One region of the Pseudomonas helmanticensis genome, then DNA from elsewhere that is predicted to be linked to it. Evidence: predicted binding sites of a transcription regulator. Region 1 holds the regulator's gene; each other region holds the start of a gene.
What was found. The regulator sigma-54, encoded in region 1, starts transcription at its own class of promoters, with help from an activator protein. The targets are predictions, from matches to a motif close to ANTGGCATNNANNTTGCTNT.
Positions count from the first base shown of each region.

Region 2: the regulator sigma-54 is predicted to act here: its motif matches at 4,529-4,548, upstream of QOL84_RS10315 (circularly permuted type 2 ATP-grasp protein).
Region 3: the regulator sigma-54 is predicted to act here: its motif matches at 4,542-4,561, upstream of QOL84_RS22805 (pilin).
Region 4: the regulator sigma-54 is predicted to act here: its motif matches at 1,226-1,245, upstream of QOL84_RS11490 (flagellar basal body rod protein FlgF).

Region 1 covers NZ_FXUY01000001.1:3,279,920-3,287,202, forward strand. Annotated here, with positions in the region: gene QOL84_RS14790 (KdsC family phosphatase) at 1-432, shown strand, start outside; gene lptC (LPS export ABC transporter periplasmic protein LptC) at 441-1,013, shown strand; gene lptA (lipopolysaccharide transport periplasmic protein LptA) at 1,000-1,545, shown strand; gene lptB (LPS export ABC transporter ATP-binding protein) at 1,545-2,270, shown strand; gene QOL84_RS14810 (RNA polymerase factor sigma-54) at 2,543-4,036, shown strand; gene hpf (ribosome hibernation-promoting factor, HPF/YfiA family) at 4,110-4,418, shown strand; gene ptsN (PTS IIA-like nitrogen regulatory protein PtsN) at 4,431-4,895, shown strand; gene rapZ (RNase adapter RapZ) at 4,898-5,755, shown strand; gene QOL84_RS14830 (HPr family phosphocarrier protein) at 5,771-6,046, shown strand; gene QOL84_RS14835 (ZIP family metal transporter) at 6,169-7,062, opposite strand; gene QOL84_RS14840 (superoxide dismutase) at 7,093-7,283, opposite strand, start outside.
Region 2 covers NZ_FXUY01000001.1:2,350,826-2,358,108, forward strand. Annotated here, with positions in the region: gene QOL84_RS10300 (c-type cytochrome) at 380-1,201, shown strand; gene QOL84_RS10305 (transglutaminase family protein) at 1,324-2,127, opposite strand; gene QOL84_RS10310 (alpha-E domain-containing protein) at 2,124-3,074, opposite strand; gene QOL84_RS10315 (circularly permuted type 2 ATP-grasp protein) at 3,087-4,496, opposite strand; gene QOL84_RS10320 (ribonuclease E inhibitor RraB) at 4,992-5,339, opposite strand; gene QOL84_RS10325 (hypothetical protein) at 5,552-5,785, opposite strand; gene speE (polyamine aminopropyltransferase) at 5,990-6,865, opposite strand; gene QOL84_RS10335 (PLDc N-terminal domain-containing protein) at 7,086-7,277, opposite strand.
Region 3 covers NZ_FXUY01000002.1:42,273-49,555, reverse strand. Annotated here, with positions in the region: gene coaE (dephospho-CoA kinase) at 1-590, opposite strand, end outside; gene QOL84_RS22820 (prepilin peptidase) at 587-1,459, opposite strand; gene QOL84_RS22815 (type II secretion system F family protein) at 1,461-2,678, opposite strand; gene pilB (type IV-A pilus assembly ATPase PilB) at 2,681-4,381, opposite strand; gene QOL84_RS22805 (pilin) at 4,608-5,030, shown strand; gene QOL84_RS22800 (BON domain-containing protein) at 5,330-5,683, shown strand; gene QOL84_RS22795 (DUF2845 domain-containing protein) at 5,918-6,214, opposite strand; gene QOL84_RS22790 (DUF748 domain-containing protein) at 6,214-7,283, opposite strand, start outside.
Region 4 covers NZ_FXUY01000001.1:2,590,012-2,597,294, reverse strand. Annotated here, with positions in the region: gene QOL84_RS11495 (sigma-54-dependent transcriptional regulator) at 1-926, shown strand, start outside; gene QOL84_RS11490 (flagellar basal body rod protein FlgF) at 1,300-2,040, shown strand; gene flgG (flagellar basal-body rod protein FlgG) at 2,086-2,871, shown strand; gene flgH (flagellar basal body L-ring protein FlgH) at 2,925-3,620, shown strand; gene QOL84_RS11475 (flagellar basal body P-ring protein FlgI) at 3,648-4,736, shown strand; gene flgJ (flagellar assembly peptidoglycan hydrolase FlgJ) at 4,748-6,052, shown strand; gene flgK (flagellar hook-associated protein FlgK) at 6,077-7,283, shown strand, end outside.

The DNA.
Region 1 (7,283 bases):
GAAGACGGCAGCGAATTCAAGACCTTCAATACCCTCGACGGCCAAGGCATCAAAATGTTGATGAATGCCGGCGTGCAGACCGCCATCATCAGCGGCCGCAAGACCCCGGTGGTCGAACGGCGCGCAAAAAATCTCGGCATCCCGCACCTGTTTCAGGGGCGTGAAGACAAATTGGTGGTTCTCGACGGTCTTCTCGAGCAACTGGGCCTAAGCTATGAACAGGTCGCCTACCTCGGTGACGACCTGCCCGACCTGCCGGTGATCCGCCGGGTAGGCCTGGGCATGGCTGTTGCCAACGCTGCCGATTTCGTCCGCGAACACGCCCACGGCGTTACTCGCGCCCGTGGTGGCGAAGGTGCTGCACGCGAATTCTGCGAATTGATCCTGCGCGCCCAGGGCCGCCTCGATGCGGCCAACGCCGCGTACCTGTGAGCCAAACCATGTTTAGCAAAAAATTTCGCAACTTCCTGCTGTTCGGCTGCATCGCTGCGTTGTTCGCCGCGGTCGGCTACTGGAACATCAGCCCGGAACGCTTCCTCGACAAGCCTCCGGTCTCGTCCGTGGACACCCCGATTGACTGGTACGCGACCAACACGCATACCCTGCAATACCTGCCGGACGGCAAAGTGCAATACGAAATGACGTCCGACAAGGCCGAGCACGTCAAGGCGACCGACATCACCCTGGTCACCAAACCCGACCTGAACATGTACCGCGGCACTGATTTTCCGTGGCACGTGACCAGTGAGCGTGGCGAAGTGAACTCGGGCGGTACCGAAGTCGAATTGATTGACTCGGTACGCGTCAAACGCACCGATGAAAAGAACCGCGACACGCTGATCACTTCCACCCGCATGACAGTGTTCCCGCAGCAGCAATATGCGCAGACCGAGCAACCCGTTAGAATCGACGGCGCTGGCGGTGTATCAACTGGCGTTGGAATGAAAGCGTACCTGAAGGAAAGCAGGATACACCTGCTATCGAACGTAAGAGGACAGTATGAGGCTCGTTAAAACCCTCCCTATTTTGCTCAGTCTGGGCGCAGCACTGGGAAGCGTGAGCGCCTGGGCTCTGCCGAACGATCAGCAGCAACCTATCCGCATTCAAGCCGACGACGCCCAACTGGACGACAAGAACGGCATCGCTACCTATAAAGGTGATGTGATCATCACCCAGGGTTCGATGATCGTTAAGGGCAACACGGTGACCATCACCCGTACCCCGGCCGGCGATATCGACGTGGTGACGTCGGTGGGCAACCTTGCCTACTTCGAGCAATTGCAGACTCAAGGTGACACCAAGCCCGTGCAGGGCTGGGGCGTGACGATCCAGTACCACGCTGCGCAAAATCGCGTCGTGCTGATCGACAAGGCCAAGGTTGTCGACAAGGACAACAACACGACTCAGGGCGAGAAAATCGTCTATGACACCGTGAAGAAACTGGCCAGCGCCGGTCGCGCTACCGGCAGCAAGGTCACCGAGGCGCGTCCGCGCATCGACATGGTGATCCAGCCGAAGAAGAAAACCGACGAGAAAACCCAGTAATGGCAACTCTGAAAGCTCAGCACCTGGCCAAGGCCTATAAAAGCCGCCAGGTCGTGCGTGACGTCAGCCTGTCGATCGACAGCGGTCAGATCGTCGGCCTGCTCGGCCCCAACGGCGCCGGCAAGACCACATGCTTCTACATGATCGTCGGCCTGGTGCAGGCAGATCAGGGCCGCGTGCTGATCGATGACCTGGACGTCAGCCACCAGCCAATGCACGGTCGTGCAAAGGCCGGTATCGGCTATCTGCCGCAAGAAGCGTCGATCTTCCGCAAACTGTCGGTCGCCGACAACATCATGGCGATCCTCGAGACCCGTCAGGAACTCGACAAGGCCGGACGTCGCAAAGAGCTGGAAAGCCTGCTGCAGGAATTCCACATCAGCCACATCCGCGACAACCTCGGCATGAGCCTGTCGGGTGGTGAACGCCGCCGGGTGGAAATCGCCCGTGCCCTGGCGACTGCGCCGAAATTCATCCTGCTCGACGAACCGTTCGCCGGTGTCGACCCGATCTCGGTCGGCGACATCAAGCAGATCATCCACCACCTCAAGGCCAAGGGTATCGGTGTACTGATCACCGACCACAACGTGCGTGAGACGCTGGATATCTGCGAAACGGCCTACATCGTCAACGACGGTCAACTGATCGCCGAAGGTGACGCAGAAACCATCCTGGCCAACGATCTGGTCAAGGAAGTGTATCTGGGCCACGAATTCCGCCTGTAAGCGTGACAGTGCCCGGTGCCGCCGGAGCGCAGTATCGATTCAAGCGCGATTTAATACGCTTGATTGTTACAGCGCTCCAGGCAAACACGTCGCTTCAAAGGTGTTCACCGCTCGCCTGAGCAACGCGTCAATAAAGTTTTCTATCTTTTTATTGTTACAGCGCTCTAGGCAAACACTTCAGTTTCAGGCATATAATTTGCTTAAGTTTGGCGCTTCGGCGCCCTGTAGTGGATGGCGCGTAGCGCCGGCGAATAAGGTGTTAAGCCCCTGCCATGAAACCATCGCTAGTCTTGAGAATGGGCCAGCAGCTGACGATGACACCGCAGCTGCAACAGGCCATCCGCCTGCTCCAATTGTCGACCCTGGATCTGCAACAGGAAATCCAGGAGGCTCTGGAATCCAATCCGATGCTCGAACGCCAGGAAGAAGGCGAAGACTTCGACAATTCCGATCCGCTGGCCGACAACGCCGAACAGAAGCCCAACACCGAGATCCAGGAACCTTCCTACCAGGAAACCGCGCCGACGGTCGACAACCTCGAAGACGGCGAATGGAACGAACGCATCCCCAACGAACTCCCGGTCGATACCGCCTGGGAAGACGTCTACCAGACCAGCGCCAGCAGCCTGCCCAGCAGCGATGATGACGAGTGGGACTTCACCACCCGCACCTCCGCTGGCGAAAGCCTGCAAAGCCATCTGCTGTGGCAATTGAACCTCGCACCGATGTCCGACACCGATCGCCTGATCGCCGTGACCCTGATCGATTGCATCAACAATCAGGGCTACCTGGACGAAACCCTCGAAGAGATTCTCGAGGCATTCGATCCGGAACTGGACATCGAACTGGACGAAATCGAAGCCGTCCTGCACCGCATCCAGCAATTCGAACCGGCCGGTATCGGCGCACGCAACCTCGGCGAATGCCTGTTGCTGCAATTGCGCCAGTTACCTGCCAAGACGCCATGGCTGGCAGAAGCCAAACGTCTGGTTAGTGACTACATCGACCTGCTCGGCAGCCGCGACTACAGCCAGTTGATGCGCCGCATGAAGCTCAAGGAAGATGAGCTGCGCCAGGTCATCGAACTGGTGCAGAGCCTCAACCCGCGCCCAGGCTCGCAGATCGAGTCCAGCGAAGCCGAATACGTCGTCCCCGACGTCATCGTGCGCAAGGACAACGAGCGCTGGCTGGTCGAGCTGAATCAGGAGTCGGTGCCACGCCTGCGCGTCAACGCGCAGTACGCCGGTTTCGTCCGTCGCGCCGACACCAGCGCCGACAACACCTTCATGCGCAATCAGTTGCAGGAGGCCCGCTGGTTCATCAAGAGCCTGCAAAGCCGCAACGAAACCCTGATGAAGGTTGCCACGCAGATCGTCGAACACCAGCGCGGTTTCCTCGAATACGGCGACGAAGCGATGAAACCGCTGGTCCTGCATGACATCGCCGAAGCAGTCGGCATGCATGAATCGACGATTTCGCGGGTGACCACGCAGAAATTCATGCATACCCCGCGCGGTATTTATGAACTGAAATACTTTTTCTCCAGCCACGTCAGCACCTCCGAAGGCGGCGAATGCTCGTCCACAGCGATCCGCGCGATCATCAAGAAACTGGTTGCTGCGGAAAATCAGAAAAAGCCGTTGAGTGACAGCAAGATCGCTGGTTTACTGGAGGCACAAGGCATTCAGGTGGCTCGCCGCACCGTCGCCAAGTACCGCGAATCCCTCGGGATCGCGCCTTCGAGCGAACGCAAGCGGTTGATGTAAGCCACGTTACAGCGTTCCAGTGGCAGGCTTTTCGGCCTGCCGCTTTATGCACTGGCAACGAAGGAGAAGCTGTATGCAAGTCAACATCAGTGGACACCAACTGGAAGTGACCCAACCTCTGCGTTCCTATATCGAGGAAAAACTCCAACGACTGGAGCGACATTTCGACAAGATCACCAACGTGCAAGTCACGATGTGCGTCGAAAAGCTGAAGCAGAAAATCGAAGCCACCTTGCATATTCCCGGCAGCGAAGTGGTCGCAAACGCAGAAGATACAGACATGTACGCTGCGATCGACTCACTCACCGACAAGCTGGATCGCCAACTCAAAAAGCATAAGGAAAAGACCCAGAGCCTCCTCCAGGGCGCTACCGGTCGATAACCCCCCTAACCCATGATCCGACTTGAAAGTATCCTGACCCCCGGCCGTTCTCTCGTGAACGTGCCGGGCGGCAGTAAAAAGAAAGCCCTCGAACAAATTGCCAACCTGATCGCCCGCGAAGTGCCGGATCTGGAGATGCAAGATGTCTTCGAGGCACTGATTGCCCGTGAAAAACTCGGTTCCACCGGTTTTGGTAACGGCATCGCCATTCCACACTGCCGCCTCAAGGGCTGCGAAGCGCCGGTCAGCGCGCTGATGCACCTTGAAGCCCCTATCGATTTCGACGCCATCGATGGCGCTCCGGTCGACCTGCTGTTCGTGCTGCTGGTCCCCGAAGCCGCGACCGATGCGCACCTGGAGTTGCTACGTCAGATCGCCAGCATGCTGGATCGCAAGGAAGTGCGCGACAGACTGCGCAGCGCCCAGACTAACCAAGCCTTGTATCAGGTTGTCCTGGACGAGCAAAGCGGGCAGTAATCATGCGTTTGATCATCGTCAGTGGCCGTTCCGGCTCGGGTAAAAGCACCGCACTGGATGTCCTCGAGGACAACGGTTACTACTGCATCGACAATCTGCCGGCGGGATTGCTGCCGGAACTGGCCGAACGCGCCCTGATTCACACCGAACTGGCGCAGCCGCTGGTGGCCGTGTCGATCGATGCGCGTAACCTGCCAAGCCATCTGTCGCGCTTTCCCGAACTGCTTGAAGATGCCCGCAGCAAGCATATCCAGTGCGACGTCCTGTATCTGGATGCCGACGAGGAAACCCTGCTCAAGCGTTTTTCCGAGACTCGCCGCCGCCATCCCTTGAGCAATGCCAATCGCTCGCTGGCCGAAGCGATCCATGACGAAACCGCCCTGCTCGGCCCGATTGCCGACCTTGCCGACCTGAAAATCAATACCACCAATCTGAACCTGTACCAGTTGCGCGACACCCTCAAGCTGCGCCTGCTGAACCAGCCGGAACCGGGTACCGCATTTCTGGTCGAGTCATTCGGTTTCAAGCGCGGCATGCCGGTCGATGCCGATCTGGTGTTTGACGTACGCTGCCTGCCTAACCCGTACTGGAAGCCGGAATTGCGCGAGCAATCCGGTCTCGATGCTCCGGTGGCAGACTATCTGGCGGCGCAGCCGGAGGTCGAAGAGATGTTTCAGGACATCTTCACCTACCTGCACAAGTGGCTGCCACGCTTTGCCGCGAGCAACCGTGCCTACGTCACCATTGCCATAGGCTGCACCGGCGGGCATCACCGCTCCGTCTACCTGACCGAACGCCTGGGTCAGGCCCTGCAGAAAACCCTGAAGAACGTCCAGGTTCGCCACCGCGACCTCACTTAAAGGATTCACACCGCGATGCCTGCTCTGGAAATCGAAATCATCAACAAACTGGGCCTGCATGCCCGCGCGTCGGCCAAGTTCGTTGGCGTGGCCGGGCAGTATCCGGATTGCACGATCAGAGTGGGGCGCACGCCGGAGACCACGGTCGATGGCAAAAGCATTATGGCGATGATGATGCTGGCGGCTGGCAAGGGCACCAGGATTTATCTGAGCACCGAAGGTGAAAAGGATCAGGAAGCGCTGGATGCGTTGGTCGCGCTGATCAACAACTACTTCGATGAGGGTGGCTGATAACCAAAGTCAAAAGTTCGCAGCGTTCGGCAGCTCCTACATTGGAAGGCCGCGTGTGGTGTTAACCCGCAGCACATAACCCCATGTAGGAGCTGCCGCAGGCTGCGATCTTTTGATCTGCTTCAACCCAATGCCGTATCCATCACCATCATCAAACAAAACCCGCTCAACAAGCCAAGACTGGCCAGTTTGTCATGACCATTGCGTCGCGACTCGGGGATCACCTCGTGAGTCACCACCAGCAACATCGCCCCGGCAGCCAATGCCAGCCCTAACGGCAACAACACCTGCGCCAGACTGACCAGCCACGCGCATAACAGCGCAAATACCGGTTCGACCAGACCTGATGCCGCGCCGATCAGGAACGCCTTGACCCGCGACATCCCTGCCCCGGCCAATACCAACGCAATCACCAGACCTTCCGGCACATCCTGCAAGGCGATGCCCATGGCCAGGCTGTCCGCATCCGGCATGCCGCCGCCGGCAGAAACGCCGACAGCCATGCCTTCGGGGATGTTATGAGCAATGATGGCGAACACGAACAACCAGATGCGCGGCGGAATCACCGGGTGCTCGACGGTACCGACGAGCATTTCCGGGGAAGCGCCGGACACCCTGAGATCAACCAGATACAGACCGAATGCACCGAGCATGATGCCGAAGCAGATCAGGCCACTGGCACCCCACGGCGTCATGCCCAGGCTTTCGGCGGCAGCAATGCCCGGCACGATCAGCGAAAACGCCGTCGCCGCCAGCATCACCCCGGCGCCAAACCCCAGCAACGTATCGCTGAGCGCCTGCGGCATGCGCCGAATCACCAGCACCGGGACAGCGCCAAGCGCCGTGCCGAGGGCGCAGATCGCGCCACCCTGCAACGCCCGCGACAGCCGCGGTTCCAGATTCAGCCATTCCAGTCCGTGGGCGACCAGCAAGGTCACGCCCGCCAACAGCAATAGCGATCCCACTGCGTAACGAAACATACGCCCACTTCCGATCGCCAGTGTTTCAGTGCCCATAGTCAGCCTTGGATTGTTTTTATAGAAGACTTAAACCAGTGCCGCCTGATAGCGCGCAGCGACTTCAGGCCAATTGATCACGTTGTAAAAGGCGTTGATGTATTCCGGGCGACGGTTCTGGTAGCGCAGGTAATAGGCGTGTTCCCAGACGTCGAGACCGAGAATCGGCGTGTTGCCGTTCATCAACGGGCTGTCCTGGTTGCCGCTGCTTTCCACGATCA
Region 2 (7,283 bases), 930 kb from region 1:
AATCGCAATTTCTTAAAGCTCCATATGAAATGGATCTAAGCCAAGCGTGACGCGGGCCCTAAGGTAGTACATGTACGTCAGGGTCGTCGGGTTTTGCCGGGACAGACGTTCTTCAACAGGAAGTGCAACGCGCGCCGTCATGGATATGCAGGCACGCATCAGGAAATAACAATAAAGGCGGTCAAGCCATGTTCAAACAACCGAAAGTTCGTCAAGCAGGACTCATTCTTTTCGCCACGACGCTGTTGTTGATTTTGCCGAATTTGACCAAGGTAATCGGCTGACTCAAGCGGCAGGTGCGGTTTATCGCCACTGAAAATATGACTGGCCCGCTACCCGGGCCAGCGTGGCTGTGCCAACCTTTGCGCACTTCCACGACATGGACGGCGATCATTTGAAAGCGCTCATTGTGTTCGGGGCCATGCTGCTGAGCATGCCCTTGTCTGCCGCGCAGTTGGACTTGCAACTGGGTGAGAACAGTCGCACCTGGCAGACCGAGGAGTTGCTCAAGCATCCTCAGGTGCAAACCCTGACGATTAAAAACGACGTGTCCTACAAGAAGGACATGACCTATCGCGCCGTGCCCGTGGCCGCGCTTCTCACCGGCATCAAGCCGGAAGATCACCTGCAAGCCGTGGCGCTGGACGGGTTCGCTGCGGAACTGGCCGCAGCGCCGCTGCTCAACCGCCAAGGCGCGCGAGCCTGGCTGGCAATCGAAGACCCGGCCCAACCGTGGCCGCCGTTGTCGGAAGGCAAGCACAGCGCCGGGCCGTTCTATCTGGTGTGGACGGATCCGCAGGCCGGCAATATCAGCCCGGAACAGTGGCCGTTCGAAGTGGCGAGCATCAAGCGCATGGCGCCGGTGGCGGAGCGGTTCCCTGCCCTGCTGCCTGATCCGGCGTTGAGGAAAGATGATCCGGTGAATCTGGGGTTTGCGTTGTTTCAGAAGAATTGCCTGGCGTGTCACCGATTGAACGGTGCCGGGGATGCGCAGTTCGGGCCGGATCTGAATATTCCGTATAACCCGACCGAGTATTTCGGCGTGGACTTCCTGAAGCGCTACATTCGTGATCCGCAGAGTTTGCGCCAGTGGCCGCAGGCGAAGATGCCGGGGTTTTCGGCGGATGTGTTGCCGGATGGGGATCTGGAAATGTTGGTCGGGTATCTGAAGCACATGGCCGGACGCAAGGTTAAACCCTGACGCTTGCGCCCCCCTCTGTAGGAGCTGTCGAGTGCAACGAGGCTGCGATCTTTTGATCTTTGGAATCAAGATCAAAAGATCAAAAGATCGCAGCGTGCCGCAGCTCCTACAGGGGATGGTGTTTACTGTTGCTGGACGGAGATGATCGGGGTCGGCGAGACGAACACCTTCGCGTGCATCTGCTCGCATCCGCCGCCTCGGCGCATGCCGCGCACCGGGCAGGCATCGAGATAGTCCAGACCCACCGCCAGCTTAAGATGCCGCTCCGGCCGCGCCAGTTCGTTGGTCACATCGAAGCTGTACCAGGCGTCATCCAGCCAGGCTTCCGCCCAGGCATGACTGGCCAGGTGTTCACAATCCTCGCTGTACAAATATCCCGAAACGTAACGCGACGGCACACCCAGACTGCGCGCACAGGCCAGAAACGCATGGGTGTGATCCTGACAAACCCCGGCACGCCCGGCGAAGGCTTCGGCGGCGCTGGTGTCGACTTCGGTCGAACCCGGCGTGTAGGTCATGTGCTGGTTCAGGCCGTGCATCAGATCGATCAGCGCGGTGCGATCGCGCCGTTGCTTGCAGGATTTTTCCGCAAATGCGCGCAGGGCCTCATCCGCCTCGGTCAAGCGGGTAAAGCGCAGAAACGGCAGCGCCGACTGGCTTTCGTGTTCGGCCTCGCGCAACTCATCGATATCGACCTGCCCCCGCGCGCCAATGATGATCGCCTCGTGCGGCTCGTCCATGGTCAGCACGTGCAGGATGTTGCCGAACGGATCGAGCTGCGCACGCACCGGCCGTGGCAGGTCGAGCTGCCAGCTCAGCACATGCTGGCGCTCGCTGTCGTGGGGTGTCAGTCGCAGGTACTGGATGCTCGCCCGCACCTTATCTTCGTAGTGATAAGTGGTCTCGTGGCTAATGGAAAGTCTCATGCAGCCTCCAGGTAGGAACTGTGAATGGCGTTACCCAACTGGCGCACCAGCGGGATGAATTCGGTCAGCCAGGCGTGCAGGCCTTCCTCGAGGATTTCGTTGATGCCGGTGTAGCGCAGGCGCGCGTCCATTTCGGCGGCCAGACGTTGCGCGGGGCGACCGTTGGCGCCGGGCAACTGCGCGAGAATCTGGTCGATCTCTTCGGTGCAGGCCCTCAGCGAACGCGGCACATCGGCGCGCAACAGCAACAACTCGGCGACGTGCCGGGCGCCGGGCGCGTCGCGATAGATTTCGGTGTAGGCCTCGAACGACGACAAGGCGCGCAGCAACGCGCTCCACTGGTAATACGCGTGGGCCGTGCCGTCGCTGACCGCTTCGGCCTGATCGCCGGCCATTTCGTAGCGTGCATCGAGCAGTCTTAAAGTGTTGTCCGCACGCTCGATAAAGGTGCCGAGACGAATGAAACGGAACGCATCGTTTCGCATGATCGTGCCGTAAGAGGCGCCACGAAACAGGTGCGAACGCTCCTTGATCCATTCGCAGAAACGGCTCATGCCATAGCGACTGAGACCTTGTTCGGCGATCCCGCGAATTTCCAGCCACGTCGAGTTGATGTTCTCCCACATGTCCGCCGTGATACGTCCACGCACCGCATGAGCACTCGCCCGTGCCGCGCCGAGGCAGCTGTAGATGCTCGCCGGATTGGCCGCATCGAGGGCAAAAAAGTGCAGCAGGCGTTCGGCATGCAACGCGCCATGACGCTCCAGATAATCCTCAAGGGTGCCGGTGATCAGCAACGGCATGGCCAGTTCGTGCAGACCATCGCCGCGACCGTCCTGCGGCATCAGCGACAGCGAATAACTGACGTCGAGCATCCGTGCGAGGTTTTCCGCCCGCTCCAGGTAACGCGACATCCAATACAGATCCGAGGCAGTTCTACTTAACATGGCAAGCTTCCTTCAATCCTCGACCACCCAGGTGTCCTTGGTTCCGCCGCCCTGGGATGAGTTCACCACCAGAGAGCCTTCGCGCAGTGCGACGCGGGTCAAACCGCCAGGCACCACGCGGGTTTCACGCCCGGACAAGACAAACGGGCGCAGGTCGATGTGGCGCGGCGCGATGCCGTTTTCGACAAAGGTCGGACAGGTCGACAGCGACAGCGTCGGTTGCGCGATGTAAGCGTGAGGCTTGGCCTTGATGCGCTCGCGGAAGGCATCGATTTCGGCCTTCGTCGACGCCGGCCCCACCAGCATTCCGTAACCGCCGGAGCCTTGGGTTTCCTTGACCACCAGATCTGGAAGATTGGCCAGCACATGGGAAAGTTCAGACGGGTTGCGGCATTGCCAGGTCGGCACGTTTTTCAGGATCGGTTCTTCGTCGAGGTAGAAACGGATCATGTCGGTGACAAACGGGTATACCGATTTGTCGTCCGCCACGCCGGTGCCGATGGCATTGGCCAGCACCACGTTGCCGGAACGATAGGACGACAGCAGCCCCGGCACGCCGAGCATTGAATCCGGGTTGAACGCCAACGGATCGAGGAACGCGTCGTCGAGGCGGCGGTAGATCACGTCTACCGCTTTCGGGCCATCGGTGGTGCGCATGAAGACTTTGTCGTCACGCACGAACAGGTCCGCGCCTTCGACCAGCTCGACGCCCATTTCCCGGGCGAGAAACGCATGTTCGAAAAAGGCACTGTTGAAGCGCCCCGGCGTCAGCACCACGACGCTTGGGTCGTCAATCGGGCTGGAGCTTTTCAGGGTATCGAGCAGCAGGTTCGGGTAGTGATCGATTGGCGCAATGCGTTGCGCGGCGAACAGCTCAGGGAACAGGCGCATCATCATCTTGCGGTCTTCGAGCATGTAGCTGACGCCACTCGGCGTGCGCAGGTTGTCTTCGAGCACGTAATACGTGCCGTCGCCATCGCGCACCAGATCGACGCCGGAGATGTGCGAATAGATATCGCGGTGCAGATCCAGACCTTGCATCGCCAACTGGTATTGCTCGTTGGCCAGCACCTGTTCGGCGGGAATGATCCCGGCCTTGATGATGCGCTGCTCGTGATAGAGGTCGGCGAGGAACATGTTCAACGCCTTGACCCGCTGGATACAGCCGCGCTCGACGATCCGCCATTCACTGGCGGGGATGCTGCGCGGAATGGTGTCGAAAGGAATCAGGCGCTCTGTGCCCTGCTCGTCCCCATAGAGCGTGAAGGTAATCCCGGCACGATGGAACAGCAGATCGGCCTCGCGGCGCCGTTGGGCCAGCAGCTCGTCAGGCGTGTCGGCCAGCCATCGGGCGAACTCCCGATAATGCGGGCGAACCTGGCCGCCGGCATCGTACATCTCATCAAAATAGGTGCGGATCATGCCGTACTCCTTGTCACCCGGACATACAGGCCTTCGCAAGGCCCGTGCCATCGGCATAAACGCTTTGATTTCAATCGGTTGGATATTCACGCCAGAGACACCGCACCATTCCTGTGCGGCAAATGCCCCAACCTGATTGCCCCCGCTTCATTGCGACGCACTGCATCGCCTATCAGCAGCATAGTCAGAGTTGATTTCACTGCCCGGCCTTGGCTGCGGATAATCCGCGCATTCGCTGCAAAACTTCCCCGCGCACAGCGCCGCGAAGTCGCCAGCTCAACTGACCTGGACTGCTCCCGCAGCCCGACCCGCTGTAACCCTGACCGGTTTCCTCTCCTTATCGGTCTTCCCTTTTAGCCACCCTTTTCGGTGGCTTTTTTTTGCCTTTTGGAAATGTTTTGAAAGCAAAAGATCGCAGCCTCCTGTAGCTCCTACACCAATCACCTGTAGGAGCTGCCGAAGGCTGCGATCTTTTGATCTTCTATCTATAAAAATTCAATTCAACCGGTGGCGGCTACGCACCTCCTGTTTCACCCCCCAGCCCTCGATTATCCCGCCCAAGGGCTCGACCACTGCCGAAAAGCCCTGCTCGAAATCGCCAATGTCGTCATATGTCGCGTACATCACCTTGCTCAATTCCAGCGCCCACGCGCCATCATCACGCACACTGACCTGGGCATTGATGGATTCACCACGAAATTTGCCTGCAGCCCTGCGCGCCCGCTCCTCGTCCGGGAAAATGGCGTAGAACTCGATGGGATGGAATCGGGAAAAATCGAAACCGCCTTCTTTCATGCGGCGCAGAACATTGCTGCTGATGTCTTCTTGATAGGCTGTGCTCATGAATCGTCCCCCTCGCATAGATGGATAGACTTTCCGTATTCCCGCCCCGGGCCTTACAGGCCAAAGCACTTCGGCAACGGGGTTGCCGGCGGGAAACAAGCATGTAGCTGACAAGACCAGACCTTAGCGATCCGTTCGCTGATCTCGCTTGCAGAGTAGCCCCAAGATAGAGCTGCTGCCAAGGCCTGGTGTGAAAGGTGACAGGAAGAATGTCAGACGGGAGTAATGCTGCGGATTTCGATGCTGTTCTGGGTTTTCAGGCTTTTCGCCCCCGCGTCGGGGGTACGCCCTTCCAGATCGTTGAGATCCAGTTCGGCAGCAACGGGCAGAAGCCGTGCCTTGATCAATCGAGCGGCCTCATCGTCGCTGGGGCATTCCGCGCGCTCGAACACCTCATCGACAATTTCACCATGATCGTCCACGAAAGTGACTTTCCACTTTTGCATCGGTGCCTCCTCGATCAAACCCGCAAATGGGCTTACACCTATCTCGACTTATACGCCGGGGGTTGGTTCAAAAGGATTACAGCGGACGAAGATGAAAAAAACGACATCTGTCACTGGGGCTGCCGCAGGCTGCGATCTTTTGATCTTGTTTTTAAGATCAGAATCAAAAGATCGCAGCCTGCGGCAGCTCCTACAGGTTCAATATCAGTCGTTGCTTGGCTTGTTGATCGCCTGCAGCACGTATTGCGGCAAGGCGAATGCGCCGATGTGGATTTCCGGGTTGTAGTAGCGCGTGACGATGCCGCTGCCGATGAAACGCTGCTGCAGGGTTTCACGGCTCAGCTTGCGGTAGGCCGGATGGGTCGAGCCCCAGGCGAAGGTCATCGAGCCGCCGATGTAGGTCGGCACGGCTGCCTGGTAGAAGTGCCAGTCCGGGAACAGGCTGTTCAGGCGCCCGGCGGTGGTTTTCACTTCGTCGATCTGCATGAACGGCGTGCCGTTCTGGGTCACGAGGATGCCGCCTTCGTTCAGGCAACGGTGGCAGGCCTGGTAGAAGTTCTCCGAGAACAGCACTTCGCCCGGGCCGATCGGGTCGGTGGAGTCGGAGATGATCACGTCGAATTTTTCCGTGGTGGTGGCGACGAAACGCATGCCGTCGTCGATCACCAGGTTCAGACGTGGATCGTCGTAGGCGCCGCTGGAGTGGTTCGGCAGGAACTCTTTGCACATGTCGACCACGGTGCCGTCGATCTCGACCATGGTGATGTGTTCGACGCCGGCGTGTTTGCTTACTTCGCGCAGCATGCCGCCGTCACCGCCACCGATGATCAACACGCGCTTGGCGCTGCCGTGGGCGAGGATCGGCACGTGGGTGAGCATTTCGTGGTAGATGAATTCGTCGGCTTCGGTGGTCTGGATCACGCCGTCCAGCGCCATGACACGGCCCATGCGCGGGTTCTGAAAGATCACCAGGTGCTGGTGTTCGGTGCGCACTTCGTGCAGCAGTTTTTCCATGCGAAAACGCTGGCCGTAGCCTTCGTAGAGGGTTTCCAGGTACTCGCTGGTCTTGGTGACGGTCATGGTGAAGTGCTCCGATGAATGCGCGGGCGTTAATCGTGGGGACGATTGCCCGGGAAAGGCGCGCATTCTACGTTGCCGAAGATGACAGGTCGAACCTCACAACCACAATCCCTGCAGGAACTGCCGCAGGCTGCGATCTTTTGACATTGATTTTTAAAAGCAAGATCAAAAGATCGCAGCCTTCGGCAGCTCCTACAGGGGTATCGCGGTGTTGGTTGATTCAGATCCGGACGTTGCCTCGTGGGCCGGCGATTGCCCAGATGATCAGGCCCAGCACTGGCAGGAGGATGATCAGCAACACCCAGACGATTTTCATCCCGGTGGAGGCGCCGCTTTTCAGCACGTTGATGATGGCCCAGATGTCGAGGGCGAGAATGATCAGGCCGATCAGACCGTTGAACGTGGAACCCATGGCGTT
Region 3 (7,283 bases), on a different contig from region 1:
TGATGCAGACGCTCGACTTCGCTCTGCAGCCAAGCGAGGTCGCGGTCGTTGACCACCACATCGTCGGCACGGCTCACACGGTCTTCACGGCTTGATTGCGCCTTGAGGATTGCCTGAACCTGCTGCTCGCTGGTCTGGTCACGCTGCAAGGTGCGTTCGATCTGCAGTTGTTGCGGGGCATCGATGACCAGGATGCGCTGGGTCATCGCGTATTGCCCGGACTCGATCAACAGCGGCGAAACCAGAATCGCGTAAGGCGATTTTGCCAGCGCCAGATGATGGGCGATCTCTTCTGCGATCAACGGATGCAACAGGGCTTCGAGCCAGCGGCGCTCCTCTGCAATCTCGAAGATCAGTTTGCGCAAGGCCGCACGGTCGAGTGTGCCGTCAGCTTGTAACACGCCGGGGCCGAAATGTTCGGCAATCTTCGCCAGCGCCGGACGTCCCGGTTCGACCACCCAGCGCGCCGCATGATCGGCATCCACAACATGGATGCCAAGGTCGATGAAGTGCTGGGCCGCCGCGCTTTTGCCGCTGCCAATGCCGCCGGTCAGGCCGAGAATCCAGGGTTTTTCCACAAGGGTATTCATTTCAAACCGACAAACTGCCAATAGAAGTCGGTTATTTGACCACCCCAGAGCATGGCAATCCAGCCGGCAATTGCCAGATAGGGGCCGAAAGGGATTGGCGTGGAGGTTTCCTGCGCGCGCAAACGCAACAGAATCACCCCGATCACCGCGCCCACCAACGACGACAGCAGAATCGTCAGCGGCAGAATCTGCCAACCGCCCCAGGCGCCGAACAACGCCAGCAGCTTGAAATCGCCATGGCCCATGCCGTCCTTGCCGGTCAGCAACTTGAACAGCCAGAACACCGACCACAGCGCCATGTAACCGGCGACGGTGCCCCACAACGCGTCATGCAGCGGCACGAACAGCCCGAAACTGTTGACGATCAGACCCAGCCACAGCAACGGCAGCACCAGCACATCAGGCAGCAGTTGATGCTCGATGTCGATCAAGCTCATCGCCAGCAACCCCCAGCTGAGGAAGATCAGCAGAGCGGCCGGCCAGCCAAAACCGAAATGCCAGGCGATGAATGCCGAGAGCAAGCCGCAGGCCAGTTCGGTCAGTGGATAACGTTTGCTGATCGCTGCCGCGCAGGCTGAGCAACGTCCGCGCAGCGCCAGATAACTGAGCAGCGGAATGTTTTCCCACGCGCGAATTCGATGCGCGCAATGCGGACATTCGGAGTGCGGCAGCATCAGGTTGTAGGTGGGCAGCGGTGGTTCGGCAGGCAAGCCCAATACGTCGTGGGCCTGCTGACGCCAATCGCGCTCGAGCATTTTCGGCAGACGCCAGATCAACACGTTGAGGAAGCTGCCGACCACCAGGCCGAGCAGCAACGCGGTGCAAACAAAGGCCAGCGGATACAGGGCAAACAGTTCGTCGATAGGCATGTCAGATCGCTGAGCCGAGTTGGAAGATCGGCAAGTACATGGCCACGACCAGCCCGCCGACGATCACCCCCAGCACCACCATGATGAATGGCTCCATGAGGCTGGTGAGGTTGTCGACCATGTTATCCACTTCCTCTTCGTAAAACCCGGCGACCTTGTCGAGCATCTCGTCCAGCGCACCGGACTCTTCGCCGATCGCGGTCATCTGCACGGCCATATTGGGAAAGACCCCGGTGGAGCGCATGGAAAAATTCAGCTGCATACCGGTCGAGACGTCCTGACGAATCCGCAGCACCGCGCGTTTGAACACCACGTTGCCGGTGGCACCCGCAACCGAGTCGAGCGCCTCGACCAGCGGCACACCGGCGGCGAACGTTGTCGACAGGGTGCGGGCGAAGCGGGCGACGGCGGACTTGTACAGCAGCGTGCCGACCAGAGGCAGTTTCAGCAGCCAGGTGTCTTTGCGGTCGCGCAAGGCCTGAGATGTTTTCAGCGCATGACGGGTGCCGAAAATCGCCACCACCAATACGCCGAGGATCGCCCACCACCATTGCTGCATGAACGCCGACAGGCTGATGACCATCAGGGTGAAGGCGGGCAGCTCGGCGCCGAAACCGGAAAATACCGACTGGAATTGCGGCACCACTTTTACCAGCAGAATCCCGGTCACCACGGCCGCGACCAATAACACCGCCGTCGGGTAGGTCATGGCTTTCTTGATCTTGGCCTTCAGGCGTTCGCTTTTCTCCTTATAGGTCGCGACCCGCTCGAGCAGCGTGTCGAGGGCGCCGGACTGCTCGCCGGCATCGACCAGGTTGCAATACAACTCGTCGAAATATTGCGGCTTCTTGCGCAGGGCCGTGGCGAAGCTGTTACCGGCCGCGACTTCCTGTTTCACGTCGTCCACCAGTTTGCGCATGGCCGGGTTTTCGAAGCCTTCGCCAATGATGTCGAACGACTGCAACAGCGGCACGCCGGCCTTCATCATGGTCGCCATCTGGCGGGTGAACAGGGCGATGTCCTGCGCCTTGATGCGTTTGCCGAAACTCAGCAAAGAGGCGGACTTCTTGCGCACCTTGCCAGGGTTGATCCCCTGTTTGCGCAGCTGCGCCTTGATCAGTGCGGGGTTTTGCCCGCTCAGTTCCCCGGTGACCTTGCTGCCTTTGCGGTCCGTGCCTTCCCAGGCATAGATGCTGATTTTCGCTGCCTTGACCGCCATGTTCAGTCCTTGGTGACCCGGTTGATTTCTTCAAGGCTGGTGATGCCTTGCATGGCCTTGTGCAGCCCTGAGGTGCGCAGGTCGTCGAAGCCGTCGCGGCGCATCTGGCTGTCGATTTCCAGCGAGTTGCCTTCGGCCATGATCAGTCGTTGCAGCTCCGGTGTGTTTTTCACCACTTCATAAATCCCCACGCGACCCTTGTATCCGCCGTTGCAGTGATCGCAACCGAGCGGCTCGTAGATCGTGAAATGGCCGATGCGTTCCTCGGGGAAACCTTCCTTGAGCAGGGTTTCGCGAGGGATCTCGATGGCTTTCTTGCAGTGGCTGCATAACTTGCGCGCCAGACGCTGGGCGATGATCAGGCTGACCGACGTGGCGATGTTGAAACCGGGGATGCCCATATTGTGCAAACGGGTCAGGGTTTCCGCGGCGCTGTTGGTGTGCAGGGTCGACAGTACCAAGTGACCGGTCTGTGCCGCCTTGATGGCGATCTCGGCGGTTTCCAGGTCACGTATCTCGCCGACCATGATCACGTCCGGGTCCTGTCGCAGAAACGAGCGCAGGGCCTGGGCAAAGTCCAGCCCCTGCTTGGGATTGACGTTGACCTGGTTGATGCCTTCCATGTTGATCTCCACCGGGTCTTCGGCGGTGGAAATATTGATGTCGACGGTGTTGAGGATATTCAGGCCGGTGTACAGCGACACGGTCTTGCCCGAGCCGGTCGGGCCGGTGACCAGGATCATCCCTTGCGGTTGCTTGAGTGCAGCCATGTACAGGTCTTTCTGCGCCGGTTCATAGCCGAGGGCATCTATGCCGATCTGCGCGCTGGACGGGTCGAGAATCCGGATCACGACTTTTTCGCCCCACAGGGTCGGCAGCGTGTTGACCCGGAAATCGATCGACTTGCTCTTCGACAGGCGCATCTTGATCCGCCCGTCCTGCGGTTTGCGCCGTTCCGAGATATCGAGGCTGGCCATGACTTTCAGGCGCGCGGCAATGCGCCCGGCCAACTGGATCGGTGGCTTGGCCACTTCGCGCAGCATGCCGTCGGTGCGCACGCGCACTCGATAGTTCTTCTCGTAAGGTTCGAAGTGCAGGTCGGACGAGCCGCTCTTGATCGCGTCGAGCAGCATCTTGTGGACGAAACGCACCACCGGCGCATCGTCGGCGTCGAGTCCGGCAATGGCGTCCTGCTTGCTGTCGTCGATGGCTTCGACATCAAGGCCGTCGAGATCGACATCGGCCATGTCTTCGAGGCCACTGGCGTGGGTGTCGAAGAATTTTTCGATGGCTTCGGTGAGTTTGTCGTCCTCGACCAGAATGGCTTCGGTACTCAGCCCGGTGCTGAACTGGATGTCGTTGATCGCCTGATGGTTGCTCGGGTCGGAAATGCCCACGAACAGCTTGTTTCCGCGCCGCCACAAGGGCAGGGCGTGATGCTGGCGCACGAGTTTTTCGCTGACCAGTCCCTTGGGCTGGGTTTCCTTGTCCAGGCAATTGAGATCAAGGAACGCCATACCGAAATGCTCCGAGGCGATTTCCGCCACCTGCGAGCTCTTCACCAGTTTGTTCTGCACCAGATAACTGACCAGCGACAGCCGATTGCGCTGGGCCTGCTGCCAGGCCTGCTGGGCGCTTTTTTCCGTAAGCAGTTCGGCCTGCACCAATTGCTTGGCCAGACCGCTCAGAGCGATGTCATTCATGGGGATTCCGCACGCTAGCAGTTCATGACTTATAGCCTAGTCAAGTGACAGCGCCAAACACGTCAGGTGCAGGTGACAAAAAGTGTCAGATAGTGCGGTTGCAGGTTGTAGGAAACGGCGTTGCTTGCGCTTCCCGGCCAATGCACGGGGCCTGGACGGCGTTGGCATGGGCTGTGCTGATCCTTGTTCAGATCATGAGATTTCGACTCATGCATGGAGCGTGTCTATGAAAAAACAACAAGGTTTTACTCTGATCGAGCTGCTGATCGTTGTGGCGATCATCGGCATTCTGGCGACCATCGCCTTGCCGCAGTACTCCAAATATCAGGCGCGATCCAAGGTAACGGCGGGCCTGGCGGAAATTAGCGCACTGAAAGTGCCGTTCGAAGACACCATCAATCAAGGTACCAACCCGACGCTCGCTCTGGTCAAAGGGGATGCCGGCACCACCACATCCAACTGCGCGCTGACCGCTTCGGGCACTGCTGCCGATGGCGCGGGCACAATTGTTTGCACGATCGCCAATGCTCCGGCCCCTGTGCTGGGCAAAACCATTACGCTGACCCGTACCGCTGCCAACGGCTGGTCTTGCGGTACTACGGTATCCCCGGATTATTCGCCAAAAGGCTGCACCGCCAGCGGTACATGATCCGCGTTTTGGAGCTGAACCAAATGCCCCGCACTGCGGGGCATTTTTCATTGCCCGGCACTTCACAAAAGCTTCAATAATTTCAGCGTGTTAGGAACTTTCCAAAAAACCGCAACTTGCATGCGATTTAATCCGCAGTCATGCAAATTGCATGAATCCGAAAATTTGCGTTATTAGTAACTATTTGATTTATAACGATTTTATCTCTTTGAAAAAGTTGGCACAGCGTTCGCAATATCTACCGTAACCCTGCTGACAAGACACACAGCAGACTTTCCAGAAAAACAGGAGTTACTCGTATGAAGAAGTTCGCTATCACTGCCGCTGCTGCTACCGCGCTGACCCTGACCATGACCGGCGCTTTCGCACAAACCACCCAGGCTACCCAGGCTCCTATGACCCTGGCCGCCGGTGAAATGACCAAGGCTAAAGAAAGTACTTCCGATACCTGGATCACTACCAAAGTCAAAAGCGACCTGGTGACCGAAAAAGGCATTCCAGGCACCGACATCAAAGTAGAAACCAACAAAGGCGTTGTGTCGCTGTCGTCGACTGTAGCGATCACCGAAGCTCAGAAAACCACCGCAGTGAACATCACCAAGAAAATCAAAGGCGTCAAAGCGGTCTCCGCTGACGGCCTGAAAGCCGAGTAAGGCATGACTTCTCGCCTGGACCGGGAGAGGGCGCGACAGACGGGCCGAGCCATACGTCTGCCGCAACTTTAGAGTTCATGCGAACGGTTACACGGATGTAGCCATTACAGGCCCCGCCACTTGTGTCGGGGCTTGTTCTATTTCCTAGAAGCAAAAGATCGCAGCCTGCGGCAGCTCCTACAGGGAAACGCATTCCAATGTAGGAGCTGCCGCAGGCTGCGATCTTTTGCTCTTTCAGTTACCGCGTTTGCTGTTGATCTGCCGCAGTCGATTGCCTTCAAAGCGCAGGTATTGGTACATGCCGTTGTTAGGCCCGTACGTCCATTCCTCGACCTGAAACTCCTCGCGGCGATTGGCGCTGCGCTTGTAGCCCAATACATCACGCCCCACCGGTTCGCCGCACTTCTGCAGGACTTCGCTGGAACGGTCGCCGAGGCTGACCAACTGACTGCCACAGCGCAGGGTATCGGACGCCGATGCGTGACCGGCCGCGAGCGTCAGGGCCAGCGCAGCGATCCATTTGCTGTTCATCATTCGGCATCCAGATGCATTTGCGTCACCACCCGGCCATCGCTTTCGGCTTCACCAAGATTGGCGTCGATGAAATACACCCGGTCATCCGCGAGTTGGCCCTTGTCGACCAGATAATCCTTGATGCTGCTGGCGCGGTCCTGACCGAGCTGACGCAGCAGTACATCACTGCTGCTCCAGAACTGGATGATGCCTTCACGCATTTTTGCCGTACGTTCTTCCTTGCCCAGATCCTTCCATTCGGCCGGTGGCTGGGTTTTCAGACGGGTGCGATAAATGCCTTCGAGCAGCGGACCTTTCTCGCCGTCCGGCACTTGCAGCAAGGACGCTTGAGCCGGCACCTTGTCGCCACGGCGCTGGAGCATCTTGTAGTAGTTGTACTGGTATTCACGTTCCAGGCGTTGCTCGGCGAGCAACGGTCCGTCACTGCTTTTGGCGGCTGTGCCTTCGATTTCCAGGCGCAGGGCCGGACGCTCCTTCAGCGCTTGGGAGAGTTTCACCAGCGCCGCTTCAGCATCTTTGCTCAGGTCACTGGAGCCGGGCGCAAACGACACGGTGCCAAGGTCTTCCGAGCCGCCGCCACTGATCAGCCCGCCAATCATCTTGAAGGGTGCTGCAGCGGCTTTGACAATGAGGTTGCGCAGGGTCTGCCAGACAATCGGCATCACGCTAAACTGCGGATTGTTCAAGTCGCCGGTGACGGGCAATTCGATGGAGATCTTGCCGTCGACGTCCTTGAGCAAGGCGATCGCCAGTTTCAGCGGCAGGCTGACGGCGTCCGGGCTGTCGACTTTTTCGCCGAGTTGCAGTTGCTCGACCACCACTTTGTTCTCGGCCTTGAGCTGGCCCTTGGTGATCAGGTAATGCAGGTCGAGATTGAGCCGGCCCTTGCGGATCCGGTAACCGGCGAACTTGCCGGAGTAGGGGGTCAGGGTGGTCAGCTCGACGCGTTTGAAACTGGTGGCGATGTCGAGGCTGGCCATCGGGTCGAACGGATTGACCGCGCCCTTGATGGTCACTGGCGCATAACGGTCGACCTTGCCTTTGATGTCGACGCTGGCCGGTTTCG
Region 4 (7,283 bases), 690 kb from region 1:
TCATGGCCGCTGTCGTGCGCGAAGCAAGGCGCATGGCACCGCTCGATGCGCCGTTATTGATAGAAGGCGAAACCGGCACCGGCAAGGAATTGCTCGCGCGCGCCTGCCACCTCGCCAGCCCGCGTGGGCAGTCGCCGTTGATGGCGCTGAACTGCGCCGGTCTGCCGGAATCGATGGCCGAAACCGAGCTGTTCGGCTACGGCCCGGGCGCCTTTGAAGGCGCGCGTGCGGAAGGCAAGCTCGGGCTGCTCGAATTGACCGCCGGCGGCACGCTGTTCCTCGATGGCGTCGGTGAAATGAGCCCGCGCTTGCAAGTGAAACTGCTGCGCTTTCTCCAGGACGGTTGCTTCCGTCGCGTTGGCAGCGATGAAGAAGTTTACCTCGACGTGCGGGTGATCTGTGCCACCCAGGTCGACTTGTCCGAGCTGTGCGCACGTGGCGAGTTTCGCCAGGATTTGTATCACCGCTTGAACGTGCTTTCGCTACACATTCCGCCCCTGCGCGAATGCCTCGACGGTTTGACGCCGCTGGTTGAACACTTCCTTGATCAGGCCAGTCGGCAGATCGGTTGCGCATTGCCAAAACTGGCACCGGCAGCAATGGATCGGCTCAGTCATTACCACTGGCCGGGCAATGTGCGGCAGTTGGAGAACGTGCTGTTCCAGGCGGTTTCGCTGTGCGATGGCGGCACGGTCAAGGCCGAGCACATTCGGCTGCCGGATTACGGCGTGCGTCAGCCGCTTGGCGATTTCTCGCTGGAAGGCGGGCTGGACGAGATCGTCGGACGCTTCGAGAAAGCCGTGCTGGAGCGGTTGTATTCCGAACACCCGAGCAGCCGACAACTGGGCAAGCGACTGGGGGTTTCGCACACGACGATTGCCAACAAGCTGCGTGAATATGAAGTGGGCAAAGACCCCGAAAGCTAAGTAGAGCTTTTGTTGTGAGCGGGCTGTTGTGGCGAGGGGATTTATCCCCGTTCGGCTGCGCAGCAGTCGCCAAGCCTTTGAATGCGGTCGAGCTGATACACCGCATTGAATGGATTTGGGGCGGCTTCGCCACCCAACGGGGATAAATCCCCTCGCCACAGATCATTGTTGGTCGTGATGGCCGGCACTTGCCACTTACCGGCATAACACCGCCGGTTTTTCGACTTCGATACATTTCTCCAATCCTCGCAATCTCCCCCAAGTCCTTTGTTTACCGGGCTTCGCGCCGCCAGAAAAAAGTTGGTCTGCAAATTGCTTATGGCTCAGCAGTACAGCGGTGGGCGGCAAACGTCCGGCATGCAGAGGAAAGAGTGTGGACAAGTACCTTTATGTGGCAATGACCGGTGCCAGCCAGAATGCGCTGGCGCAAAAGGCGCATGCCAACAACCTGGCGAACATCTCCACCAACGGTTTTCAGAAGGACCTGGAACAGGCCCGTTCGATGCCGGTGTTTGGTGACAGCTTTCCGGCGCGTGCGTTTGCCATGAGCGAACGGCCTGCCACTGATTTCTCGCCGGGCTCCCTGGTCGAGACCGGGCGTGACCTCGACGTCGCCGTGACCGGCAACGGTTTCATTGCCGTGCAGAACCCGAACGGTGGCGAAAGCTACGTGCGCACCGGCAGCCTGAATATCGATGCCCTCGGCGTATTGCGCGCCGGCAACGGCATGGCCGTGATGGGCAATGGCGGGCCGATTGCCGTGCCGCCCGAGCAGCAAGTCGAAGTCGGTGAAGACGGCACCATCAGTATTCGGGCGATGGGCGAAGGCCCGCGCGTCATGGCGGAAGTCGACCGGATCAAGCTGGTCAATCCGGACATCAAGAACATGAACAAGGGCCTCGACGGCTCGATCTACACCAAGGATGGCCAGCCTGCGCCGGCCGATGCCAACGTCAAACTGGTGTCGGGCTTCCTTGAGTCGAGCAACGTCAACGCCGTCGAAGAGATGACCTCGGTGCTGGCTCTGGCCAAGCAGTTCGAGTTGCACATCAAAATGATGAACACCGCCAAAGACGACGACCAGGCCATGGCTCGGGTCTTGCAGATCAGCTAATTATCAGAACGTCGCGCCGTAAAACAGGCGCACGAGGAGAATTGAATGCTTCCGGCTCTATGGGTTGCCAAAACCGGTCTGTCCGCCCAGGACACCAACCTGACCACCATTTCCAACAACCTGGCAAACGTCTCGACCACGGGTTTCAAACGTGACCGCGCCGAGTTCCAGGACCTGCTGTATCAGATCAAGCGTCAGCCAGGTGCTCAGTCGACCCAGGACAGCGAATTGCCGTCGGGTCTGCAACTGGGTACCGGTGTGCGCATTGTCGGCACGCAGAAAAACTTCACCGCTGGTAGCCTGCAAACCACCGAGCAGCCGCTGGACCTGGCGGTCGACGGTCGCGGTTTCTTCCAGATCCTGCAGCCGGACGGCACCACGTCCTACACCCGTGACGGTACTTTCCACCTCGACTCCAATGGCCAGATCGTCAACGCCAGCGGTTTCGCCCTGGAGCCTGCGATCGTCATTCCGAACAACGCGCAGAGCTTCACCGTCGGTACCGACGGCACCGTGTCGATCACGGTTCCGGGCAACCCGGCTGCGCAAGTGATCGGCAACCTGCAAACCGCCGACTTCATCAACCCGGCCGGTCTGCAAGCGGTAGGCAACAACCTGTTCCTGGAAACCGCTGCTTCCGGCGCACCGCAAATCGGTACTCCGGGCCTGAACGGTTTCGGCACCACGCTGCAGAACACCCTGGAAGGTTCCAACGTCAGCACCGTTGAAGAGATGGTCAACATGATCACCACTCAGCGCGCTTACGAGATGAACTCCAAGGTGATCTCCACCGCCGACCAGATGCTCTCGTTCGTAACGCAGAATCTGTAATCAAGTCTATGAGGCGACCATGAGGTCGCCTGCAACACCGTGAGGTAAGGGTCATGAAACGCTTCGTATCTGTTCTGGCATTGGGTGGGGTCGTCTCGCTCGCGGGCTGCGTCGCACCGACGCCCAAGCCCAATGACCCTTACTACGCTCCGGTGTTGCCGCGCACGCCGTTGCCGGCGGCGGCCAACAACGGCTCGATCTATCAGGCCGGGTTCGAGCAGAACCTGTACAGCGACCGCAAGGCATTCCGGGTCGGTGACATCATCACCATCACCCTGAACGAGAAGACTCAGGCGAGCAAGAACGCCAACTCGCAAGTGGCCAAGAACAGCAAGACCGGCATCGGTCTGACCTCGCTGTTCGGCGGTAGCGGCGTCACCAACAATCCGTTGGGTGGCAACGATCTGAGCCTGGACGTCGGTTACAGCGGCGACCGCGCGACCAAAGGCGACAGCAAGGCTGCGCAGGGCAACACCCTGACCGGTTCGGTCACAGTGACCGTTGCCGATGTGCTGCCCAACGGCATCATCGCCGTGCGCGGCGAGAAGTGGATGACCCTCAACACCGGTGATGAACTGGTGCGCATTGCCGGTCTGGTGCGTGCCGATGACATCGCCACCGACAACACCGTGTCGTCGACCCGCGTCGCCGATGCACGCATCACCTACTCGGGCACCGGCTCGTTCGCCGATGCGAGTCAGCCAGGCTGGTTCGACCGTTTCTTCCTCAGCCCGCTGTTCCCTTTCTAGGTGGCTACGTTGAATCTGAAAAGCTTCATGCTGGCGGCGGCCGTGATGTCCGCAGCCTTTGGTGCCCACGCCGAGCGGCTGAAAGATATCGCCAGCATTTCCGGCGTGCGTTCCAACCAGTTGATCGGTTACGGCCTGGTCGTCGGGCTTAACGGCACCGGTGACCAGACCACGCAGACCCCGTTCACCCTGCAGACCTTCAACAACATGCTCTCGCAGTTCGGCATCAAAGTGCCGCCGGGTTCGGGCAACGTGCAGTTGAAGAACGTCGCGGCGGTGTCGGTGAGTGCCGATCTGCCAGCGTTCGCCAAGCCGGGTCAGCAGGTCGACATTACGGTGTCTTCGATCGGTAACTCCAAGAGCCTGCGCGGCGGCACCTTGTTGCTGACCCCGCTCAAAGGTATCGACGGCAACGTCTACGCCATCGCTCAGGGCAACCTGGTAGTCGGTGGTTTCGATGCCGAAGGTCGCGACGGTTCGAAGATCACCGTCAACGTTCCGTCGGCCGGTCGCATCCCGGGTGGTGCGTCGGTGGAGCGTTCGGTGCCGAGTGGTTTCAACCAGGGCAACAGCCTGACGCTGAACCTCAACCGCTCCGACTTCACCACCGCCAAGCGCATCGTCGACAAGATCAACGACATGCTCGGCCCTGGTGTTGCACAAGCCATCGACGGCGGCTCGATCCGAGTGACTGCGCCGCTCGATCCGAGCCAGCGCGTCGACTACTTGTCGATCCTCGAAAATCTCGAAGTCGACCCGGGTCAGGCGGTGGCGAAAGTCATCATCAACTCGCGTACCGGGACCATCGTCATCGGCCAGAACGTCAAGGTTTCGCCGGCCGCCGTGACCCACGGCAGCCTGACCGTGACCATCACCGAAGACCCGATTGTCAGCCAGCCTGGCCCGTTGTCCAACGGCCAGACTGCGGTGGTGCCGCGTTCGCGCGTCAACGCCGAGCAAGAAGCCAAACCGATGTTCAAGTTCGGCCCGGGCACCACCCTCGACGAGATCGTCCGTGCGGTGAACCAGGTCGGCGCGGCGCCGGGTGACTTGATGGCGATCCTCGAAGCACTGAAACAGGCCGGCGCGTTGCAAGCCGACCTGATCGTGATCTGAGGACGGCCATCATGGATATGCGCAAAGGCAGTCTGGTCAGCAACGCCGATTCGGGTTCGTACTCCGACCTCAATCGCCTGAATAAGCTGAAAGTCGGCGACAAGAACAGCGACGGCAACATGCGCAAGGTGGCGCAGGAATTCGAGTCGCTGTTCATTGGTGAAATGCTCAAATCGATGCGTTCGGCCACCGAAACGCTGGGTCAGGACAATCCGCTCAACACCCCGGCGGCCAAGCAATATCAGGAAATGTCCGATCAGCAACTGGCCGTTTCCATGTCCCGCGAGGGCGGTGGTATCGGCCTGGCTGACGTGCTGTTGCGCCAGATGCAGAAGAACAAACCGATGGCGCCGGGTGAGGCTGCCGCCGCGTCCGCCGCCAAGCAGGAAGAAGCTCGGGCCAAAGTCGCTGCGGTGGCCACGCCGGTTGCTGCTGGCACCACCGCCACCAACGGTCCGTTGTCGCGGGTCAATGGCGAGCGTCCGTTGTGGGCTTCGCGTTCCGGGCGTGTGTCGAACACCGCAGGCATTTCGCACAGCAATGACATGGCGATGATCAACAAGCGTCGTCTGGCCTTGCCGCCGAAACTGGCTGATCGTCTGCTCGCAGGTCTGGTGCCGTCGGCCACGACGAATGCCACGCCGGCATCGAATACCGTGCTGCCACGCGCCACCACCGCCGTCGCTACTGGCGCAGGCCCGTTGTACAACGGCGACTGGCTGGCCCGTGCCGAAAGCGATAAAGCCACCGGCGGGCAGATGCAGATTTACGGCCGTGCGATGGCGCAGATCCCGTTGGCGCCGGCGAAGAAAGCCTTCAGTTCCGCCGACGAGTTCGTCAACACCATGTTGCCGATGGCCAAGGAAGCCGCCGACCGTATCGGCGTCGATCCGCGTTATCTGGTCGCACAGGCGGCACTGGAAACCGGTTGGGGCAAATCGGTCATGCGCGCCCAGGATGGCAGCAGCAGCCACAACCTGTTTGGCATCAAGGCGAGCAGCAACTGGAAGGGCGATTCGGCCCGGGCGATCACCAGCGAATTCCGCGACGGGCAGATGGTCAAGGAGACGGCGGAGTTCCGTTCCTATGCTTCCTACAAGGACAGCTTCCACGATCTGGTGACTTTGCTGCAGACCAATAATCGCTATCAAGATGTCGTGAAGTCTGCCGATAACCCAGAACAGTTTGTACGCGAGTTGCAGAAGGCCGGTTACGCCACCGACCCGAACTACGCGACAAAGATTTCGCAGATAGCCAAGCAGATGAACAGTTTCCAAAACTACGCTGCGGCGGGTGTATCCACCACGCCTTTATAAGGCACAAGGTATAAGGTCTGAACCATGAGTTTGCTCAATATCGGGATGTCGGGACTGTCGGCCAGCCAGTCCTCTTTGGCTACGACAGGCAACAACATTGCCAACGTCGACACCGCCGGTTATTCGCGTCAGCAAACCGTGCAGGGGACCAAATCCTCGCAGCAGTTCGGTAACGTCTTCATCGGCACGGGCACGACCCTGGCCGACGTGCGCCGGGTCTACAACTCGTACCTGGAAAGCCAGTTGCACACCGCGACCTCGCTCGACAGCGAGTCGGCGGCCTATCTGGCACAGGCCACGCCGCTGGACTCGATGCTGTCCGATACCAATACCGGCCTGACCGGTGTGCTGCAAAAATTCTTCACCTCGATGCAGGGCGTTTCGACCTCGGCCACCGATGACACTTCCCGTCAATCGGTGCTGACCGGCGCGCAGGCTTTGACCAACCGCTTCAACACCCTCGCCAAGCAGCTCAACGACCAGAACACCAGCATCAACGGCAGTCTTGGTGACATGGCCGCCCAGGTCAACAAGCTGGCCAGTTCGATTGCCACGCTGAACCAGAAGATCGGCGAGATTTCCACCAGTGGCGGTGCGCCGAACGATCTGCTCGACAGCCGTAACGAAGCCGTGCGCCAACTGTCCGAGCTGACCGGTGCGCAGGTCGTCGAGCGCGGTACCAGCTTCGACATCTACGTCGGCAGCGGTCAGCCGCTGGTGATCGGCAACACCACCAACACCCTGAGCACCGTGCCGCTCAAAGACGATCCGTCGCGCATGGGCATTCAGATGGACCGCGGTTCGAGCACCCTCGACATCACTTCGGTGATGAGCGGTGGCGAAATGGGCGGTCTGCTGACGTATCGCAAAGAAGTCCTCGACCCTTCGCTCAATGAGCTGGGTCGTGTTGCACTGGTGGTGGCTGATCAGATCAACAGCCAGCAAGCGCAAGGCATCGACAAGAACGGTGACTTCGGCGCGGCGCTGTTCAACAACATCAACAGTGCTGCACTGGTCAGCCAGCGCAGCATCGCGGCGTCGGGCAACAGCACCGGTTCGGGCAACCTTGATGTCACCATCAAGGACACCGGCAAGCTGACCACCAGTGATTATCAAGTCACGTTCACCAGCGCCACCGACTACACTGTCAAGCGGTCCGACGGCACCGACCTGGGCGCGTTCAGCACCACCACCAACCCGCCACCGGTGATCGACGGCTTCACTCTGTCGC